3 regions of the Brevundimonas nasdae genome follow, and region 2 is predicted to be linked to each of the others. Evidence: riboswitches for the same ligand, from Rfam matches in the RefSeq annotation. Region 2 holds a riboswitch; each other region holds the start of a gene.
What was found. Region 2 has a riboswitch for glycine ahead of KWG56_RS11865 (TonB-dependent receptor plug domain-containing protein). Riboswitches for the same ligand answer to the same signal wherever they lie in the genome.
Positions count from the first base shown of each region.

Region 1: linked by a shared signal. The riboswitch ahead of KWG56_RS11015 (TonB-dependent receptor domain-containing protein) and the one ahead of KWG56_RS11865 (TonB-dependent receptor plug domain-containing protein) in region 2 are both predicted to bind glycine.
Region 3: linked by a shared signal. The riboswitch ahead of gcvT (glycine cleavage system aminomethyltransferase GcvT) and the one ahead of KWG56_RS11865 (TonB-dependent receptor plug domain-containing protein) in region 2 are both predicted to bind glycine.

Region 1 covers NZ_CP080034.1:2,251,083-2,255,950, forward strand. Annotated here, with positions in the region: gene KWG56_RS11015 (TonB-dependent receptor domain-containing protein) at 1-2,505, opposite strand, end outside; glycine riboswitch at 2,685-2,774, opposite strand; gene KWG56_RS11020 (ABC transporter substrate-binding protein) at 2,982-4,073, opposite strand; gene KWG56_RS11025 (response regulator) at 4,133-4,795, shown strand; gene KWG56_RS11030 (sensor histidine kinase) at 4,792-4,868, shown strand, end outside.
Region 2 covers NZ_CP080034.1:2,433,119-2,437,986, reverse strand. Annotated here, with positions in the region: gene KWG56_RS11880 (helix-turn-helix domain-containing protein) at 446-985, opposite strand; gene KWG56_RS11875 (GntR family transcriptional regulator) at 1,180-1,800, shown strand; gene KWG56_RS11870 (GntR family transcriptional regulator) at 1,797-2,399, opposite strand; glycine riboswitch at 2,718-2,804, shown strand; gene KWG56_RS11865 (TonB-dependent receptor plug domain-containing protein) at 3,079-4,868, shown strand, end outside.
Region 3 covers NZ_CP080034.1:1,982,697-1,987,564, forward strand. Annotated here, with positions in the region: gene KWG56_RS09695 (Y-family DNA polymerase) at 1-356, shown strand, start outside; gene pncA (bifunctional nicotinamidase/pyrazinamidase) at 360-992, opposite strand; gene KWG56_RS09705 (class 1 fructose-bisphosphatase) at 1,008-1,979, opposite strand; glycine riboswitch at 2,108-2,205, shown strand; glycine riboswitch at 2,210-2,288, shown strand; gene gcvT (glycine cleavage system aminomethyltransferase GcvT) at 2,347-3,459, shown strand; gene gcvH (glycine cleavage system protein GcvH) at 3,596-3,961, shown strand; gene KWG56_RS09720 (hypothetical protein) at 3,965-4,468, shown strand; gene gcvPA (aminomethyl-transferring glycine dehydrogenase subunit GcvPA) at 4,469-4,868, shown strand, end outside.

The sequences.
Region 1 (4,868 bases), 180 kb from region 2:
GTCGATATGGTTGTTCGAGATAGGGATGGTGGAGTTGTAATTGCCGGCCGAGATGTAGCGGGCGCGCAGATCGACGCCGAACACTTCGCCCTTCCAGCCCAGGCTGGCGTTCAGGCGCAGCTTGGGCACGCCCAGACCGAACGAATAGCCCTGCGACTTCACATATTCGATCTCGGTGATGCCGTCGTCGGTGGTCAGGCTGTTCACCCAGGTGCCGACCAGACGCATCTTCAGACGACCCGTGGCGCCAGGCACCCACAGATCAGCCGCCGACGAATAGGACACCTCGGCGTCCACGCCGTCCGTCTGATACTTGGCCAGGTTCACGAAGGTGGACATGGTGCGGACCAGGTTGCCGCCCGCGTCACGCTCGATCTTGGCGCACAGGGCCGTATTGCCCGAGTTGCAGCGGTTCACCAGATCCTGCGGCGCGATCGTCGTGATCACGTCGTCGATCTTGATGCTGTAATAGTCCAGCGACAGGTTCAGGCCCGGGATCGAAGGCGGCGCATAGGTGACGCCCAGGGTCAGGGTGTCCGCCGTTTCCGGCAGCAGGTTCGGGTTGCCGCCGCCATTGTTCAACACATAGACGTTGGCGCCGTTCTTGGCCGGATCGTTGATCCAGTTGTAGCCGATGGTCGTCGTCGTGAAGAGTTCCGACAGGTTGGCCGAACGGATGTCACGCGACTGGGTGATCCGGCCGCGGAAGCCGGGGAAGAACTCGTTCGTGGCGCCGACCTTCCACGACCAGATCGAGCCAGTTGTGTCGTAGTCGGAGATACGGGCAGCCGCGTTGAACTGAAGATTATTCAGGATCGGCAGATCGCGAACGATCGGCACCAGGACTTCGGCAAAGGCCTCCTTGACGGTGAAATCACCCGCCATGGCCGAGAAGCTGAAGGTCTTGAACGCCTTGGCGGCGTCCAGTTCGCTGACGGTCTGCTTCAGCGATTCCTTGCGGGCTTCGAAGCCGAAGGCCACCGAGACATCACCCGCCGGCAGGGTGACGGGCTCGCCGCGCAGGCTGAAACCGACCGAATCCAGCTTGGTCGTGGCGCGCTGCTGCGGCGTGCCGGTGACATAGTCGATGGCTTCCTGCGACGGCGAACCCAGGCCGAACAGATTGATCGGCACGCAGCCCGAGTTGGCGTTGGTCAGGGTGACGCGGCAGACCGGCTTGCCCGACACCGGGTCGATGACGCTGTCCACGGCGTTGGCGAACTGGGTCTTCAGCAGGAAGCCTGGAGTGTCGATGTTGTTCTCGAACTCGCCGTGGCTGTAGTAGGCGCCCCAGCGCCAGTTACGGCCGAACTCGCCGTCCACCGCCAGGGTGGCCTGGGTCGTCAGACGCTCGAAGTCGATGGTCGAATACGACAGGTCCGAGTTGAAGCGGCCGAACTTGAAGCTGGTCTCGCCTGCAGCCGCCATGGCGCTGCGGATGGCGGGCGACAGGAAGGCGTTGTCGATGCCGATGGTCAGGTCGCCACGGTCGTGGTCGCCGAACCAGATGTAGTTGTTCCACATCCGCGAGTGGCGGATGTCGGCGGTGACGCGCAGGGTGTCGCTGACCTCATAAGTCGCGCTGGCCATGGCGGTGTAGCGCTGCTGCGGCGTGACCAGCGGGCTCAGGTCATCGTTGGACGGGCCTTCGCCGCCGACGGTGTTGGAGCCGCTCTTCGTACCGAAGTTGAACGGACGCAGCGTGCCGTCCGGGTTGAAGACCTTGCCGTTGTTGACGCCCGACAGGATCAGGCCGCCGTAGGCCGCATCGGCCATGCCGACGTTCGGCGTCAGCGCGCCGTTGACGGTCGCCCAGCGGCCGATGTTCGGGCGCGAGTTCTTCGGGATCACGCCGTCGTTGTTCAGATATTCGCCGCCGATGACGAAGTGGCCGCGCCCATCGGCGAAACCACGCCCCCAAGCGCCCTCGTAACGCACCTGCTCGGCGTCGTCATAGGACGAGATGCCGTATTCGGCGCCCAGCTTGCCGCCGGTGAAGTTGCGGTCGATGCCGACGTTGACCACGCCTGCCACAGCGCCCGAGCCCCAGGCCGCCGAGGCGCCGCCGGTCACGACGTCGACGCTCTTCACCAGAACCGACGGGATGCTGTTCAGGTCGTTTTCGCTGGAGACGCGGCGACCGTCGATCAGCACCAGGGTGCGGCTGATGCCCAGGCCGCGCAGGTCCACGGGCGCATTGCCCGCGCCGGTGTTGGTGCCGGTCGTCTGGGGCGAGGTGGTGGCGCGGAACTGGGGCATGTCGTTCAGCGCGGCAGCGATGTTGGGACGGGCGCCGACCGACAGGTCTTCGGCCGTCAGGCGCACGGTCGGGGTCGGGGCTTCAAAGCCGGCGCGGTCGATGCGCGAGCCGGTGACGACGATGTCGCTGACGGATGCGGTCTGTTCCGGGGCGGGTTCTGCGGTCTGGGCCAGTGCGGCTCCGGCGCAGGACAACAGGGCGATGGCGCTGCTGCAGCTGATCAGGCGGGTGTTCAAGCGAGACAAGACGAGATTCCTCATGGACGGCGGCGACGTCCCCTCCCAGGGAAGTCCGATGCGGTTCGGCGCTCTGACGGCGCCATTTCACCCCCGCTGTCTTCGTGCCTGAGAGTTTCAGGCCATCGGCCCTTGCTCCTTCGGCGAAGGCCGCACCCCCCTCGGGTCGCCCTGCTCTCCAGCGTTCATCGTGCAGCTCGGTCCGTTTGCCTGAGCGTTTCCGGGGCGGTTGCGCCTTCGGCGTCGGGGAAGTGTCCGAACTCTCCCGAGCTGCGATCGCCAGTAAGATATCGCAGAGACCTGCTGTCAAACGTCGCGTTTTTGCGTTTTAAAGCCCACAAAACACCGATATATAGAATATTATTCCACTTTCGGTCGCAGCAGAGGCTTCAGCATAAGGCCCAAAACCGTCCAGCGCCCGGACGTGACGGCGTCGTGACAGAAATGCGGCCTTTGCATGATCAGAAGTTATCCACAGGAAACCCTCAGGGCGCGTGCGGATCCAGCGGCGCGCGCGGCGCCCCCTCCATGGCCGCACGCCAGCGGCCCAGCAGCTTCTCGCGACGCTCATGATCCAGATTGGCCAACAGGCCCGGCCCCACCCGAATGGGACGCGCGCCGGGCGGCGATGGACGCAGCGCCGGATCAACGTCATCCCGCGCCGGTCTCATGCCCGCCTTGGCGACCGCCGCCTGACCTTCGCGCGATAGCAGGAAATCCAGAAAAAGCCGCGCCGCATTCGGATGGGCCGCATTGCGCGGGATAAAGGCGACCCGCGAAATCAGCAGGTGGTAGTCCGTGGGCGTGACCAGGGCGATGTCGGGGTGGTCCCTGACCCAGATCCGCCCATAGGACTGGTTCATGTTGAATACGAACAGGGTCTGTCCCGTCGCCAGCCGCCACATCATCCGCTGCCCCGAGGTGTCGAGACGGGGCTTGCGGCGGCCCAGGGCCTCCATCATCCGCCAGGCGTCGGGATAGATCTGGGTGTCCGACGACAACTGCATCAGGGCCACGCCGCTCTGCTCGGCATCATAGACCGCCAGGCGACCGTCGAAGATTTCAGGCCGGGCTTCCAGCAGCCGGATCAGGTCCGCATGGCTGTTCGGCGTCAGCGCAGGCGGCAGCAGGCGACGGTTGTAGGCGAAGACCACCGGCTCGGCCGTGATGCCGAACCCCTGATCGCGCCAGACCATGCCGTCGGGCATGGCGCGCCGGTGGGGCGACCTGTAGGTCTGGGCATAGCCGTCGTTGATCAGCTTGATCTGCACGTCCATCGCGGAGCTCCAGACCAGGTCCGCGCCCGGCCGTCCGGCCAGCACATCCGACACCACATTGCTGGCCAGCATGGTGGAGTTCATGTCCTCCAGACGGATCTCCACCTTGGGATACCGCGCCCGAAAGGCGTCGATCACCGGCCCCAGCATGCTGGTGTTGGTGCGGATCAGCAGCGCGCCTTCCTGCTCGGCCCGCCAGCGGATGTGGGGCGCGGTGCCCGCCCCCTCCGGCTCGCGTCCGCAGGCGGTCAGGGCGAAGGCGGCGGCGAAGATCACGGCGAACAGACCCCACGCCTTCACCACTTCGGCTTTCTCGCTATTGTGGCGCCCATGTCCCCGCTCCCCGCATCTGTGACCCCATGAGAATACTCGTCGTCGAGGATGACAAGGCGCTTCAACATTCTCTGGACGCCAGCCTGCGCAGTGCGGGGTTTGAGCCACGCTGCACCGACCAGGGCGCCGAAGCCCTGAGGCTTGAGCAGACCGAGGATTTCGACGCCGCCATCCTCGACATCGGCCTGCCCGACATCGACGGGTTCGAGATTCTGGCCGCCCTGCGCCGTCGCGGCTCGACCACGCCGATCCTGATGCTGACGGCCCGCGACGCCCTGGGCGACCGGGTGGCGGGGCTGGACCTCGGGGCCGACGACTATCTGGTCAAGCCCTTCGCCCCCGTGGAACTGATCGCGCGCCTGCGCGCCATCGTGCGGCGCCGCCAGGGACAGGCGGCTGGCTCCGTCGTCATCGGCTCGCTGGTCTGCGACTGGCAGGCGGGCCGCGCACAGGTCGGCGACCGCGAACTGGCGTTGCGCCCGCGCGAATGGGCGGCGCTCAAGGTGCTGGCGTCACGCGTCGGACAGGTGGTGGACCGCGACATGCTGGCCGCAGAGGTCTTCACCCAGGACGAAGCGCCTTCGCTGAATGCGCTGGAGATCCACGTCGGCCGCCTGCGCCGCAAGCTGCAGCCTGACGGCCCCGCCATCACCAACATCCGCGGACGCGGCTATCGCCTCGACCCATGACGCGGGCGCCGAGCAAAACCTCGCACAGCCTGGTCAACCGCCTGCTGATCGCCCAGGTCGTGCCCCTGACGGT
Region 2 (4,868 bases):
CACCGAAATCGGTTTCGGGCAGGTCGCCCATGTCCGAGCCGAGTGTGAGGGTGCCAGCGGCGCCGAAGTCGATCCGGCGGAAGGCGGATTTGGTCATCGTCATCTCCTTGGAGGAGGCGCTGAGGCGCGGGCCCAACTCTTGAGCGTGTGCCCTGAACGCCCTGCGACTGGGGGTTGGAAGGGGTGGTGTGAAGGCGGGCGCGCCTGAGCGCACCCGCTGCGTGCTTCACCCGAGGGTCGGATAGACGCTGAGGTCGTTCTCCGGGATGGTGCCTTGCTCGGCGCCGCGCGTCAGTGTGGACGCAGGGCCGAAAGCGATCAGTCGGATGTTCGAAGAGGTGGTCATGGTCGGTCTCCCTTCTTGAGCGCCGCGACATTGCGACGGCTCCATCAAGAGCCCGGTGGTCCGAACCGACAATCTATATCTGTCGTGTATTTGCGAGGGTCAGGCGTCGCCGACGTCCCGGCGGCCTGCAATCAGGTCACGGCCGGCTTCCAGCCAGGCCTCTGTCTCGGCGTCACGTTGGCGGCTCTCGGTTTCGAGCTTCTGAAAGGCATCGGTAAACGCTTCGATCAAGGCGCGTGGGTCGAGCGTGCGCAAACGCGGCCCCATGCTGCGATCAAACTCGCCCAGGGCGATCAGGAAGATCAGCATAAGCTTTATGTCGGCTGTGTTCCTGGCGAATTCCGTGGACCCCAGGGCGGGCGAGATCAGCAAGGAATAGGGATCGCTGTCCGTGGCGACGGCGAATCTCTGGACGTAGTCGTGGTTGAGACGACCGGCGCCGCTTTCAAAATATTCGTAGGTCCTAGGCGGCAGATTCATAGCCGTGGCGACCTGTTGAACCGTCATGCCACGGGCGCGGCGAATGGTGCGGGCGGCCAGCCCGACCAGGCGCGCATCACTCAGGTTTTTAGGCGGATCGGGCGGCATGAGGGACGACCTTTCACTACCGAAGGTGTCCATTTCCTTGCTGCGGATCAATGCTGGCGTGTGTGTCTTTTTTGTTCTGTTTCCGGAGCAGTGGCCAATACCGCAAGAATTTAGCGGGCACGACACCGTCCAATTTGCGGGGGTTGCGACGAAGATTTTCGCAGACTTGGGGGCGGCTCTGGGGAACGATGGTTCGATCGAACGATCGGAGGCGGGCGTGCCTCTCGTGCGGATCGGATCCCACCATGGCGCGGAATCGCGACCCCTTCATGCAAGCGCTTTCGAGCTTGCGGGAACGTATCCAGTCCGGACGGATTGCAGGCGGCTCGCCGGTGATCGTCCAGGACGAGGCGCTGAGCCTGCGCCTGTCGACCACCCCGGTGCGGGAGGCGCTCGCGCGTCTGAGCGGAGAGGGTCTGGTCGAGCGCGCCCCTTCCGGCGGCTATGTCGCTCTCAGGTTGGACGCCACGGCGGCGCGCGATCGTTATGCGATGCACGCCCAGTTCGTCAGGATCGCCCTCGACCTGAATAGTCGGGCTTTGGCGCCGTTGCGTGCGCCCGCACCGGACATCGACATCGCTTCCACGGACGCGGCCCAGCAGCTGTTCACGGGGATTGTTCGCAGCGCAGGGAATCAGGTGTTGTGGGAGGCCTTTCTCAAGGTTTCGGGGCAGCTCGACATCATGCGCCGCCTCGAGCTCCGATTGTTCGGCGACCGGAGGCAAGAGGCCGACGCGTTGTATCGGGCCTATGTCGCCGGCGGGGACCCGCCGTTCGAGGTGCTCCTCGATCTGTACCACGATCGCCGCATACGGGCCTCCGGCGCGCTCGCTGCGCTCGCGGAGCGTGGGCCGGAACAGGCCTAGCTGAGCTCGGCGACCAGAGCTGGCGTCCGGGCGCAACGCCGTTCGTAGAAGCCTTCTATGAGCGCGAGCAGATCCGGAATTCGTCCCTCGACGGTCGCCTCGATCATCGTGCGCGCGGCGTCGGCGCCCGCTCTATTGCGACGGTGCTCCGCCACCAGGACGGACCGGAGGCGATCGTTAAGCCTTTCGTGCGCCAGGGTGAGGGCCATGTTGCCGCACTGGGCGACCAGTCCGTTGAACAGCGTCTGGACGCCGTCCAGAGGATCGACCGAGGAAGCCGCCTTTCGCAGAGGTGTGAGCCCGCGAGGGTAAAGGGTGAGGGCTGCGTGGAGAAAGGCGCGCTGCAGTTCGAAAAGATCTATCACATCCGCTGCTTTCAGCGCCGGATAGAAGTACCCTCGTCCCTTTCGGCGCTCGATCAATCCCTGGCCGGCGAGGCAAGCGAGGGCTTCCCGCACCGGGGTCGGGCTCAGACCGACCTCCGCCGCCAGTTCGGTGATGACGATCGCTTCACCGGGAGTGAAGCGCCCGGCGTCGACGAATCTGCGCACTGCGCAGAGCGCCGCACCATATGGATCTCGAGGCTCCGCAACCGCCATGGCGCGTTCACTCCAAGAGGTGACCGTTGAAACCGGGTCTCATGCCACCGATCTTCGCAAATATCTTTCACGTATTTCAAGTATATATTTGAAAAACAAAGAGATTGCGCAATCTCCGCAAGATTGTTGCGTCCTGCTGGCAAGTTTACCGCGGCTTTAGAAAGGTGAGGCTGGGCTTTGTCGTCGACCTCGGCGCTCGGCCTCTGGCGGATGCTGAGGTCGCCCGGAAATAACCCGATCTGGGAGAAGTCGACGCGCCCGTCAGGACCGTCGCGCCTTGACAGGGATGCGAGATGCATGATTTGTGATCACAACGAACAAGGCGACGTGGGAGAGGTCGGCCTAGCCGGCGCCGAAGGAGCAACCGCCCCGGAATCTCTCAGGCAAAAGGACCGCGTCGCTGAATGAATCTGGAAAGAAGTCATCGGCGTCCGCCGAGAGGCTCGCCGAAGGAGTAACGCTCTCAGGCAGATAGACAGATGGGGCGTTGAGCGCGAGGGAGATTTGCGGGGAGCCCATGCCGAAATAGTTTCGGCCCTGAGCCCTATCTGAACTGACACCGTCGGGAGGGGACGTGTTTCAGGTTATTCCCGTTTTCTGCCTCTGCTTCGCCGTGCTTGCCAGATCGAGCCGCGGTCGCGCCGCGCCCCGGCTCATATAAAAAATATGGGAGGGAAGTATGAGACGGACTATGTTTGGTGTCAGCGGTCTGACGCTTGGAATGCTGTTAGCGACGGGCGCTGTCGCCCAGACGAATGAAGAGCCGGCTTCTGTGGGTGATGTCGTCGTCACCGGATCTCGATTGGCGGGGTCGGCGCTGAACTCGCCTGTGCCGGTCACCGCCGTAAGTGCGGAACAGATCGAGGCGACAGGGCATCAGAATCTGGCCGACATCCTGACGGAGCTGCCGCAAACCGGTGTCGGATTGAATGGCGCGAACAGCCAGAGAAACGCGAACCTGGCGGGGCTTAACCTGATCAGCCTGCGCCATCTGGGCGCGGATCGGACGCTTGTATTGGTCAACGGCCGCCGCGTGGTGGCGGGTCAGCCTTTTACGGCGGCGGTCGACATCAACTCCATCCCGGCGGCGCTGGTTGAGCGGGTTGAACTGGTGACGGGCGGCGCGTCGGCGGTGTATGGCGCTGACGCTGTCAGCGGGGTGGTAAACATCCTGCTGAAGCGGGATTTCGAAGGCTTTGCCGCTACGGTGAATGCGGGGATTACGTCGCGCGGGGATGGAGAATCGCGCGGCTTCAACTTCACTGCGGGCAAGAATTTCGACGAGGGTAAGGGCAATGTCGTCGTCAACTTCCTGTATGACGATGTGGCCGGGGTTCAGGCGACCCAGCGCGCGTGGGGCGTCAGCGGCGTCAACACGATCAGCAACCCCGAGAATACCGGGCCGAACGACGGCATACCCAACTTCATTCAGGCGCCCAACATCCGCTTCAACTGGTCCAACCAGCAGGGCCTGGTCTGGGTCGCAGGGCAGTATCTGTCGCTGACATCGGATGGAACGGGCATCCGGCCTTACGACTTCGGGGCGCTGGGTGATCGAGGCGGTCGCAGCGTTGGCGGCGATGGCGGAAGCTTTGAGCAGTACGACAATCTGAGCATGCCGCTGGAGCGCTATGGCCTGACCAGCAATTTCAACTACCAGATCACGCCGAAGATCCATTTCTTCTTTGAAGGCAACTACATCAAGACCAAGACCCAGTCCTTCTGGCAGCCGGTCGCGGATGATTTCGTCTATGCCTCGCCGTGGTTGACGCTGGATAATCCCTTCATGCCGACCGATCTGCGGGCTGTGCTGACCGCCAATGGCCAGACCGGCACGGAGGTTTACCGCGTCTATGACCAGTTCGGGCGTCGCGGCAGTGTGGCGGACCGGACGCAACAGCAGTTCACCGGAGGCATCGACGGGAAGCTGTCCGGCAGTTGGAAGTACAACCTGTTCGCCGCCTATGGCGAGAACAGCCAGAACACGCTGCTGGTGAATGGCCGCAACCAGACCCGCTGGCTGCAACAGAATGACGTCATCCTGCTGAACGGCGCCCCGGCCTGTCGCAGCGCAGAGGCGCGGGCGCAGGGGTGTGTGCCCTATAACCCGTTCGGGCAGACGACGGGCACGGACGCCGCCATCGCTTACAGCCGCATAGACGAGCCCTATTCCGCCAGCACCCGGCTGAAGACGGTCGGCGGCAGCCTGAGCGGCGACCTGCTGCAACTGCCCGCAGGGCCGGTCGCTTCGGCGATCGGATTTGAATGGCGCGAGGCGAGCGCGGAGACGCATCCTTCCGCGCTGCAGCAGCAGGGGCTGACCTTCTATCCGCAGGAAAGCCCGGTCAGCGGCTCCATCCGCGTGAAGGAGGCCTTCGCCGAACTGAGGGCGCCCCTGATCAGGGACCATGTCCTGATCAACGACCTGCAGATCCAGGCGGCGGGTCGGGTGTCGGACTACAATGTCAA
Region 3 (4,868 bases), 450 kb from region 2:
CGGCGGGCCTGACCTGCGCCGTCGCCCCGACCCAGGACACCTTCGCCCTGCTGGCCGCGCTGGACAGTCTGTGGCGCAGGGTCGAGCCCGAGTTTGAGGCCGGGCGACTGAGCTATGTCGGGGTCGGGGTCCACAAGCTGAAACCCAGCGGCGCCTTCGAGACAGACCTGTTTGATTCCGGCCCTGACCAGGGGGGCACGGCGCGGTCGCTAAAACTGTCCCAAGCCTTGGACGCGCTGAACCGCCGCTATGGCAAGGACACGGTCAGCATCGGCCCGAACGCGGGTCTGCCGGACTATATCGGCGCGAAGATCGCCTTTACGCGGATTCCCGATGCGGAGGATTTCTGGGAGTGAGGGCTAGGCGAGCAGCGTCGCCGCTTCGATCTCCGTCACGCCCCGCGCCCGGAAGCTGTCGTGCGCCGCCGCTTCAGTATCGGGCGCAATGGCGCGGCTGGCGTCGGTGATGACGATGGCCTCGAACCCTTCGCGCACGGCGTCCTCGGCGGTGAAACGAACGCAGTAGTCAAAGGCCAGACCCGCCAGAAAGACCCTTTGCACACCCAGATCACGCAGCAGGCCCGCAAGGCCCGTCCGGGTCTGGCGGTCGTTCTCGAAGAAGCCGGAGTAGCTGTCGACCGCCGGATTATAGCCCTTGCGGACCACGGCCAGGGCGCGGTCGATGGTCGGCTTCACATCGGGGTGGAAGTCGGCCCCGGCTGAACCCTGCAGGCAATGATCCGGCCACAGCATCTGGCGGCCATAGGCGACCTCAATCTCGGTGAAGGGCGTCGCGCCGGGGTGGTTGGAGGCGAAGGATATCTGATCCGACGTATGCCAGTCCTGCGTCGCGATCACCTTGTCGAACCGTTCCGCCAACTGGTTGATCAGCGGCATGATCCACGCCCCGCCCGCGACCGCCAGCGCGCCGCCCTCGCAGAAGTCGTTCTGCGGGTCGATGACCAGAAGGGCGTCGGCGGGACCGATGATCATGGCTCAGGCTCCGGTTCAGGCGCTCGCGAAGGCGTCGATTTCGTTGGCCGAGCCCAGGGCGACGGGAATGCGCTGGTGCAACTGGGTCGGCTGAACGTCGAGGATGGGCTGGACGCCGTCGGTGGTCGCCTTGCCGCCCGCCTGTTCGACAAGCAGGGCCATCGGATTGCCTTCGTACATCAGGCGCAGCTTGCCCGGCTTGTTCGGCTCGCGCTTGTCCCACGGATAGAGGAAGACGCCGCCGCGCATCAGGATGCGGTGGACATCGGCGACCATGGCCGCGACCCAGCGCATGTTGAAGTTCTTGCCGCGCGGCCCCTCCGCCCCCTGCAGCACGCCGTCCAGATAGCGCTGGACCGGCTCGGCCCAGTGACGCTGGTTGGAGACGTTGATCGCGAACTCCTTGGTATCCGGCGAAATCGTGATGTCGTCGTGGGTCAGCAACCACTGGCCGTCGTTGGACAGGGTGAAACCCTTCACGCCGTCGCCCGTCGTCAGCACCAGCATGGTCTGGGGGCCATAGACGGCATAGACGGCGGCGACCTGATGGCGGCCTGTCTGCAGGAAATCGGCCTCGACCGGCGTCGGGGTCGCCGACTTCAGCACCGAGACGATGGTGCCGACCGGCGCATTGATGTCGATGTTGGACGAACCGTCCAGCGGGTCGAACAGGGCCAGATATTCACCGGCCGGATTGGAGGCGGGCTCGACCTGATCCTTTTCCTCGGATGCGACGCCGGCGATGGCGGGACAGGCCAGAAGCGCCTGGGTCAGCATGTCGTCGGTGATGACGTCCAGCTTCTTCTGCTCCTCGTCCTGGACGTTGATCTGGCCCGATGCGCCCAGTGCGCCGACCAGGGCGCCGCCCGCCACCACGTCGCTGATCTGGGCGCAGGTTGCGGCGATCACGGTCAGGACAGATTTCAGTCCCTGCGGCGCCTCCAGCGCGGCGATGTGGTCGTCGAGACGAAGGCGGTCGGCGGACATGGAGGCTTTCCCGTAGGTTGTTGGGCGTCGCGCACTCATGGCCGCACAGGACGCGCGGGGCAAGCTCTGTCAGACCTCTGATGCACTGGCGACGCTTGACTTGAGGCCTGACTCGATGGCTTAGGTCGGTCGCTCTCGCGGGAGAGTTCGGGGCTGGGAAATCAGGCTCGACGCCGAAGGCGCAACCGCCCCGGAAACGCTCAGGCAAACGGACCGCGATAGCATACGGACGCTGGAAAGCCGCTCTTTTACGGGCGCGCCGACGGAGCAAGGCGGAAACGCCGGAATCTCTCAGGCTTCAGGACAGCGGGGGCGCGAGGACGGCGGCGAAGCTCCGCCACAACACGCGACCGCGAAAGTCTGAACCATGACCGACCAAGCTCTCAAGACCACGCCGCTGAACGCCGCGCACCGGCGCTTAGGCGCCCGCATGGTGGGTTTCAGCGGCTATGACATGCCGGTCCAGTATGAAGGCGTTCTGGCCGAACACCGCTGGACCCGCGAACATGTCGGCCTGTTCGACGTATCGCACATGGGCCAGTGCAAGATCACCGGCGCGGACGCCACGGCGCAGTTCCAGCGCTTCGTCCCCGGCGACTATGAGATCCTGAAGGCGGGCAAGCAGAAATACACCCTGCTGCTGAACAAGGACGGCGGCATCATCGACGACCTGATGGCGGGCCGCCCCGACCATGACGGCCTGTTCGTCGTCGTCAACGCCGGCAACAAGGACGAGGATTTCGCCTTCTGGAACGCCAATCTGGAAGGCGACGCCAAGCTGACGGTTCTGGACCGCGCCCTGATCGCCATCCAGGGCCCGGAGGCCGCCGAGCTGATGTCGGCCCATGAGCCGGTGCTGGCCGAGATGGGCTTCATGGAGACGGCCCGCCTGATGCTGTTCGGCGCCGACTGCTATGTCTCGCGCTCGGGCTACACCGGCGAAGACGGCTATGAGATTTCGGTCCCAGCGGATCAGGCCGAGCGCATCTGGAACACCCTGCTGGAAGACGCCCGCGTCAAGCCGATCGGCCTGGGCGCCCGCGACAGCCTGCGGCTCGAAGCTGGCCTGCCGCTGCACGGCCACGACATCGACGCCGCGACCACGCCGGTCGAAGGCGCGCTGACCTTCGCCCTGTCCAAGTCGCGCAAGGAACGCGCAGACTTCAACGGCGCCGACATCATCCTGAAGCAACTAGCCGAGGGTCCGTCGCGCGTCCGCGTCGGCCTGCACGTCAAGGAAGGCGCCCCAGCCCGCGAAGGCGCCGAGATCGCCGACGCCGACGGAAACATCATCGGCAAGGTCACCTCGGGCGGCCCCTCCCCCAGCCTGGGCAAGAACATCGCCATGGGCTTCGTGCCGCCCGCCTTTGCGGAACTGGGCACGGAACTGAAGGTTCTGGTTCGCGGCAAACCCGCCGCCGCCGAAGTCATCGCCATGCCGTTCGTGGCGCAACGCTATTACCGCAAGCCGAAGGCGTAACCCTCTCTGTCCGTCACCCTCGGGCTTGACCCGAGGGCCGGGCGATCAACCGCTCGTGCGAAGACATAGGCGCACGGACAGCACAACATCCGATCCTCGGGTCAAGCCCGAGGATGAAGGCTTTAGGAGAAGCAAGATGCATTTCACCAAGGATCACGAGTGGGTCAGCGTCGACGGCGATATCGCCACGGTCGGCATTTCCAAGCACGCGGCTGAGGCTCTGGGCGACGTGGTGTTCGTCGAGGTGCCGGAAGTCGGCAAGACCTTCGCCAAGGGCGACAGCTTCGCCGTGGTCGAAAGCGTCAAGGCGGCGTCGGACGTCTATGCCCCCGTCTCGGGCGAAGTGGTCGAGGCCAACGACGTGCTGTCGACCGCCCCGGAGACCGTCAACGCCGCCGCCGAAGCCGATGGCTGGTTCGCCAAGATCAAGATCTCGGACGCCTCGCAGCTGGACGGCCTGATGGATCAGGCCGCCTACGACGCCTTCCTGGCCACGCTGTAAGCCGTGTTCACGGTCTGCTTCACCCACGCGACCACGACGCCTTCGCAACCTGGCCTGAGCCAGTTGGTCGAGGCGGCGCTGGCCGACTGCGGGGCGGAGCGGACCGGGCTGGAAGCGGAGATTCGGCTAAGCGACGGCGCGTTGCTGTATATGTTCGGAGAAGACGCCCCGGACGGGATGCTGGCGGAATACCCGGTTCTAACGCCAGCCATCGCTGCCGCGCTGCTGGCCGTTCTGCGGCGCACCAACAGCTTCATGCTGGATGGTCCTGGCGGGAGATTGTTGGTGCGCCCTGCGGGCAATGTGGGCGAGCCCCGCACACCCCTGATGTACGAAGTCGAGCTCCGGGAGGTCGAGGACGCCGATGCGCTCACCGATCTGTTGAAAGGCCTTCGAAACAACCGCAGCACCACGCCGAGCCGTCCGCAGTCCTCGCCTTCACGCACCCCAGCCAGAGCCAAGCCGGGTTTTTCAATCACTGACTTCCTTTTCGGAAAAGCTGTCTAGATGCGCTACCTCCCCCTGACGCCCGACGACCGCACGGCGATGCTCGCCGCCATCGGCGCGAAATCCATCGACGACCTGTTTGTCGACGTGCCCGAGAGCGCGCGTCTGGACGGGCCTGTGGACCTGCCCCGCGTCGCGGGCGAACTGGAGGTCGAGCGCGCCTTGTCCGCCATGGCCGCCAAGAATGCGACCGCCGGCGCCGTGCCCTTCTTCTGCGGCGCAGGGGCCTACAAGCACCACGTGCCGGCGACGGTGGACCATGTGATCCAGCGGTCGGAGTTCCTGACCAGCTACACCCCCTATCAGCCGGAAATCGCGCAGGGCACGCTACAGTACCTGTACGAGTTCCAGACCCAGGTTGCGAACCTGACCGGCATGCCGGTCGCCAACGCGTCCCTCT